2 regions of the Vibrio rhizosphaerae genome follow, and region 2 is predicted to be linked to the other one. Evidence: riboswitches for the same ligand, from Rfam matches in the RefSeq annotation. Region 2 holds a riboswitch; the other holds the start of a gene.
What was found. A riboswitch is a leader RNA that binds a small molecule or an ion and turns the genes downstream of it on or off. The one in region 2 is predicted to bind thiamine pyrophosphate.

Region 1 (3,423 bases), 460 kb from region 2:
GATCTAAGTTTGTCCACTACCATCCGAATACCCTGATCCTGAACAATCTTGAGTTCGATCATGCTGATATCTTCGACGATCTTGAAGCGATTAAGAAACAATTTCATCATTTAGTCCGAACGGTTCCCGGTATTGGTCGCATCCTTTCTCCCCAAAATGATCTGGCATTAAATGATGTTTTAGAACGCGGATGCTGGAGTGAACAAGAGTTCTGCGGAGAGAATGCAAACTGGAATGCAACAAAATTGGCAAAAGATGGATCATCATTCCAAATATTATTCAATGGTGAGTCTGTCGGCACGGTTTCATGGGATTTGATCGGCGATCATAATGTACATAACGCAATCATGGCCGTTGCGGCAGCGCGTCATGTCGGTGTTTTGCCGGCCATCGCTTGTGAAGCGCTGGGCGATTTTGTCAATACGAAACGTCGTCTGGAGCTGCGTGGTGAAGTGCATGGTGTGACGGTTTATGATGACTTTGCCCACCATCCGACGGCCATTCAACAGACATTGGCCGGGCTGCGTGCGAAAGTCGGGGCGCAACGGATTCTGGCGGTACTGGAACCTCGCTCGGCAACGATGAAAATGGGTGTGCATAAGCAGGCGCTGGCAGATGCTTTGGCTCAGGCGGATATGGTGTTTATCTATCAGCCGCAAGAATTGACATGGCCTGTTGCTGATGTGGTCGCACAGTGTCACCAGCCGGGATACACGGCTGATGAGATTGATGCTTTAGTACAACAAGTGGTGCAGGTCGCTGACGCTGGAGATTCGATTTTGGTGATGAGTAATGGTGGTTTCGGCGGCATTCATGACAAACTCCTGCAACAGTTGGAGGGGCGCGTATGAGCCGTCTTTCGCATGAAAAATCGATTACCCTTGCTTGGACCGGCGCTTCTGGCGCTCCTTATGGCTTACGCTTACTGCAACACCTGCTGGCTGCGGATTATCAGGTCTATCTGTTAATTTCATCAGCAGCCAGAGTTGTGTTGGCGACCGAGCATGGCCTCAAGCTTTCTGCTGCGCCGGATAAGGCCCATCAGGCTTTGGTTGAGCACCTGCAATGTCGTGGGGAACAGTTGGTTGTCTGTGGCAAAGAAGATTGGTTTTCTCCGGTGGCTTCCGGTTCGTCTGCGCCCAAACAAATGGTCGTTTGCCCGTGTTCTGCCGGGAGTGTTGCTTCGATTGCTTATGGGATGTCGGACAATTTGATTGAGCGGGCAGCCGATGTGGTGATCAAAGAAAAAGGACAACTGCTGCTGGTGGTGCGGGAAACCCCTTTTTCAACGGTTCATTTGGAAAATATGCTCAAGTTGTCTCAGGTCGGTGTGACGATTATGCCGGCCGCACCCGGATTTTATCATCAGCCGGAGTCGATTGATGATTTAGTCGATTTTATGGTTGCGCGGATTCTTGATCATCTGGGGATTGAGCAAACGGTTGTGCCGCGCTGGGGATATCAGCGCTGAATCATCAGTAGCACATTGATTCAATTCACAGTAAAATCATCCGCACTCATCGGGGAGCTTCCATGACAAATAACCGGTTCGGGATGTTGTTATGGTGCTGAGATTGGGCAATTGCCCGGAACCCGCAACGACCTGAACCAGATAATGCTGGCGTAGGAATTGAGTTTGGTCTGCCCTTTTTTGAGGCCTGCCTCAACCCTGTGCCGCTCGTAGCAAGGAGAGCGAGCTGTGACATTGAACTATTCTAAAGCCTCGATTTATGCAGGCATCTTCGCCCTGAGTCTGACCGCTGGCGCGGTGCAGGCCAAATCCCCGACATTAACCGTTTATACCTACGATTCATTTACTTCAGAATGGGGCCCCGGGCCTGCGATTCAGAAAGCATTTGAGGCGCGCTGTGGCTGTGAGCTGAATTATGTCGCCCTCGATGACGGTGTATCCATTCTTAATCGTCTGCGGCTTGAAGGTCATCATAGTCAGGCGGATATCGTTCTGGGGCTGGACGACAGCCTGATGGCAGAAGCCAAACAGACGGGGCTGTTCGCTAAACATCATGTCAATACTGCAGCATTGACGTTACCCAATGGGTGGCATGATGATGTGTTCATTCCTTACGATTATGGTTATTTTGCCTTTGTGTATCGTAAGGATCGACTCCCTCACCCACCTCAGAGTCTTAAAGCTCTGGTCGGACAATCCCCGGACTTGAAAATTATCTATCAGGATCCACGCACCTCGACACCGGGGCAAGGGTTACTGTTATGGATGAAATCCGTCTATGGTGAGCATGCGGCAGAGGCTTGGCAACAATTGGCGAAGAAAACAGTGACGGTCACCAAAGGCTGGTCGGAGGCTTATTCGATGTTTCTGAAAGGTGAGTCGGATATGGTTCTGTCGTACACCACTTCGCCGGCTTATCATCAGGTCGCTGAGCAGGATGACCGATATGCTGCGGCTGAGTTTTCGGAAGGCCATTACATGCAGGTTGAAGTGGCGGCGAAATTGGCGGGCAGTCCACATCAGGCGCTGGCCGATCAGTTCATGCAGTTTATGTTGAGTGAGGATTTTCAGTCGGTGATCCCGACGACGAACTGGATGTATCCGGTCACCTCGGTCACTCTGCCGGACGCTTTCCGTCATCTCTCTGTCCCGAAAAAAACATTGCAGTTTAGTGCGACGCAGGTTGCTGAAAACCGCAAACATTGGATTCGCGAGTGGCAAACCGCGCTCACGCAAGCTCGATAGCCGCTGCCGTGAAATTGCAACGGACGCCCCGCATCGGGCTCTGGGTCGCCACGGGGGTGGTGGCCTTTATTTTGAGTGCTTTTGGCGCATTGTTGGTTCATGCTTCTGGTCTCGAACTGACCGCTGTGCTGAGCGATCCTTATTATCTCCATGTCACGCGGTTTAGTTTTTATCAGGCACTGTTATCCACGCTGTTCAGTGTGATTCCGGCAATTCCGGTTGCCTTAGCTCTGCATCGTCGTGCATTTCCCGGACGTGAGTTACTGATCAAACTCTTCTCTACCACCTTGGTTATTCCTGTATTGGTCGGGGTATTTGGTTTATTGGCGATTTATGGTCGCAGTGGCTTTATTGCCGGGGGAATGCATTCGCTGGGACTGGATTTCAGTGTTTCAATCTATGGCTTGAACGGGATCTTGCTGGCACATGTTTTTTTTAACCTGCCTTATGCCAGCCGCCTGTTTTTACATTCGCTGGAAATGATTCCGAAAGAGCAAAATTTATTAGCCTGTCATCTGGGAATGACACCGTGGCAAGTGTTCCGTTACGTCAACTGGCCGCGGATTCGCCAACAAATTCCTCATGTCGCCGGGTTGGTTTTCATGTTGTGTTTTACCAGCTTTGCGACTGTGATGGCTCTGGGGGGCGGGCCGCAGTCTACGACGATCGAACTGGCAATTTATCAGGCGATTAAGTTTGATTTTGAT
Region 2 (3,423 bases):
AGGCGATAAAGTGCTGAACCCTGAGCTTTAAACTCCTGAGATTTCTGTTTCATACCGGCCAGTCGCTCGCGATCTGAGGGGTCGTCTAGCATCTGAATAGGGACATCTTGCTCTTGGGCCGGATGTTCATTTTGCTGAGCTTTGGCATAGTCGCGGACTTCCTGAGAGATCTTCATCGAACAGAACTTAGGACCACACATTGAACAAAAATGAGCGACCTTTCCCGATTCCTGAGGCAATGTCTGATCATGGAAAGCACGAGCAGTCACCGGATCTAGCGACAGATTAAACTGGTCTTCCCAGCGGAATTCGAACCGGGCTTTTGACAGAGCATTGTCTCGAATCTGTGCACCGGGATGCCCTTTCGCTAAATCCGCTGCATGAGCGGCAATTTTGTAGGTGATTAATCCGGTTTTTACATCGTCTTTATTAGGTAATCCGAGATGCTCTTTCGGGGTGACATAACAGAGCATAGCGCAACCGTACCAACCAATCATGGCGGCACCAATCCCCGACGTAATATGGTCATATCCCGGTGCAATATCAGTCGTCAGCGGGCCTAACGTATAGAATGGAGCTTCCGAACAGTGGCGCAACTGTTCTTCCATATTCTCTTTAACTAAGTGCATCGGTACATGTCCGGGGCCTTCAATCATCACCTGAACATCATAATCCCATGCAATTTTAGTCAGTTCTCCCAATGTTCTGAGTTCAGAGAACTGGGCTTCATCATTCGCATCCGCCACCGAACCGGGCCGAAGCCCATCACCTAACGAAAGCGAAACATCATACTGAGCGCAGATTTCACAAATATCCCGGAAATGGGTATAGAGAAAGTTTTCTTCATGATGGGCCAGACACCACTTGGCAATGATAGAACCACCGCGAGAGACAATTCCTGTCACTCGTTTCGCAGTCATCGGCACATAACGCAGCAAGACGCCGGCATGAATGGTGAAGTAATCAACGCCTTGTTCTGCTTGTTCAATCAATGTATCTCGCATCACTTCCCAAGTCAGATTCTCGGCAACACCGTTTACTTTTTCCAGTGCTTGATACATTGGAACCGTACCGATCGGAACCGGACTATTACGCAGAATCCATTCCCTTGTCTCATGAATATTACGTCCGGTTGACAGGTCCATCACCGTGTCAGCCCCCCAACGCGTAGACCAGACAAGTTTCTCGACTTCTTCTTCAATCGATGATGTGACCGAAGAATTACCAATATTGGCATTCACTTTGACCAGAAAATTACGCCCGATAATCATCGGTTCAGATTCAGGGTGATTGATATTGGCAGGAATAATCGCCCGCCCTTCTGCAACTTCACGTCGGACAAATTCAGCACTGATCGCCTCAGGTAAATGCGCACCGAAGCTCTCTCCCGGATGCTGTAAATTCAACTGTTCATCGCGATACTGCTGCCGCTGCATGTTCTCACGAATCGCAATAAACTCCATTTCAGGTGTTATGATTCCGCGACGGGCATAATGGAGCTGAGTCACACAATGGCCGGACAATGCCTTACGAATACGTGGTAGATGACCATAGCGCAACGTATCCAGCGTATGATCCGCCAGACGCTCACGCGCATAATGAGAGGTCATTTGATCAATGACTTGTGTATCAGACCGCGCTTCTATCCAATGCTGTCTTAACGGAGGCAACCCCTGATAAACATCAACGGTATATTCAGGATCGGTGTACACCCCAGATGTATCATAAACATGGATCGCTTCGTTGGGCTCATAGCGTGGGCCATCATTGGATTGTCCGACCAGACTATCGGCCAGTTGAATCGCTCGCATCGGTACCCGGATATCGGTCCGGGATCCCTGTACATAGACTTTGGTTGAATTGGGGTAAGGTGTTGACTGGATGTTTTCAATAAACTGTTTAGCTTCCAGTCTGGATTGTTTACGGCTCGACATGCATTTTTCTCCAGTAAATGGTTAAGAAAGAAATGCTTGACGGAAGGATGCAGAGACAAGAGGTGAAAATCGATTGTCGTATGATCAAGAAAACGACATACAGACAGATTTTCGGACAATAGAGAGGCTGTGATGAAATGAAATATAGCCTGAATATTCTCTCTTGTTCCCTTCGCAGGTATTAACCTGATCAGGTTCAACGGATCCCGAATGAACGGTCTCAGCCTTTTGGCACTCCGACAAGTAAAAACATTATAGAGAATGGCTTTTATTAAACAAAGTAAAAAAACGATTTAACTCTTCGTGAGCAGTTGAAACCCAACCCACGCCGCAGAAATACTCAAAACCACATTCAACAAAATATTCAGGCCAAATTTGAGAAATGCTCCCTGCTGCATTAGCAAGACATTATCCATTGAGAACGTAGAGAAGGTAGTCAAAGCACCTAAGAATCCCAATCCGATAATTTGACGCCATGGCTCAACGGAAATTAGCTGTTCCTGAATTGCGGCAATTAAAAGCCCCATCATCAAGGAGCCTAAAATATTCACTGTCAGCGTTCCATAAGGAAAACCTTTACCAAATAAAAAGGCACAAAGCTCTGAAATTAAATAACGAGAGCAAGCACCAAATGCGCCCCCAAAGGCTATAAAGCCAAGTATAGAGAACTGACTCATCATCATTTCCTCAAAAAAGACCGAGTGACACCCTTTTTACCATTAAAAATAAGAGCACTGGGCCTTAGATAAATTCACACCATAAAAAAGTTACAGGAGTCACTTTATTGCTTTAATCCTGTACTTAACCCGATTTTATATTCATCAATTATCATATAGTTGATACCTAAGTCAGGATCTCAACGCATACAAGTGCCGATATACAATGACTGTCTATACTACACAACTCATTATCTGTGATTTGAGGGAGATGAATAAAATGATGGTACTGTGTGAGATGAAGAAGATCAAAAATATAAATCCGCTCCGAACATCAGAGTGACATGTCACTGAGGAATCAACTCAGTTAATTTATATCGAAGTCGATTCCTCAATTCCAAGCAAGACAGACACCGGTCTTTCGTCGTATCGGTGTTGCTCTTGCGATTCAACACCGATCCAATTCATTATTCAGCCTGACCCAGAACCAGCTGATCACCATCCCAGACAACCGGCTTCATTCGGGTATGGCGGTTCGGGTCCCACAACGGGTCACCGTCAATCTCTGTATAATCACGGGCATGATAAACCAAAATATCATGCCCCTGCTCATCTTTGGTAAAACAGCTGTGTCCTGGCCCGAAAACATGCTTGTCCGCATTGGTGACAAACACTGGGTTTGGCGATTTGTGCCAACTGGCCGGGTCAAGTAAATCCGCATTTTCATCAGCTTGTAAAAGTCCCATACAATAGCGCTCATCGGTAGCACTGGCGGAATAGGTCAACCAGACTTTCCCATGACGAATCAAAATGTACGGACCTTCATTCACCAT

Region 1: it holds a riboswitch for thiamine pyrophosphate, as region 2 does, so the genes downstream of both, thiB (thiamine ABC transporter substrate binding subunit) here and thiC (phosphomethylpyrimidine synthase ThiC) in region 2, are expected to answer to the same signal.

What each region holds. Positions count from the first base shown of each region.
Region 1 covers NZ_AP024903.1:416,262-419,684, forward strand. Annotated here, with positions in the region: gene mpl (UDP-N-acetylmuramate:L-alanyl-gamma-D-glutamyl-meso-diaminopimelate ligase) at 1-851, shown strand, start outside; gene OCV37_RS01890 (flavin prenyltransferase UbiX) at 848-1,471, shown strand; TPP riboswitch at 1,512-1,647, shown strand; gene thiB (thiamine ABC transporter substrate binding subunit) at 1,727-2,716, shown strand; gene thiP (thiamine/thiamine pyrophosphate ABC transporter permease ThiP) at 2,731-3,423, shown strand, end outside.
Region 2 covers NZ_AP024903.1:3,463,621-3,467,043, forward strand. Annotated here, with positions in the region: gene thiC (phosphomethylpyrimidine synthase ThiC) at 1-1,934, opposite strand, end outside; TPP riboswitch at 2,085-2,183, opposite strand; gene crcB (fluoride efflux transporter CrcB) at 2,228-2,611, opposite strand; gene OCV37_RS15065 (glycoside hydrolase family 43 protein) at 3,058-3,423, opposite strand, start outside.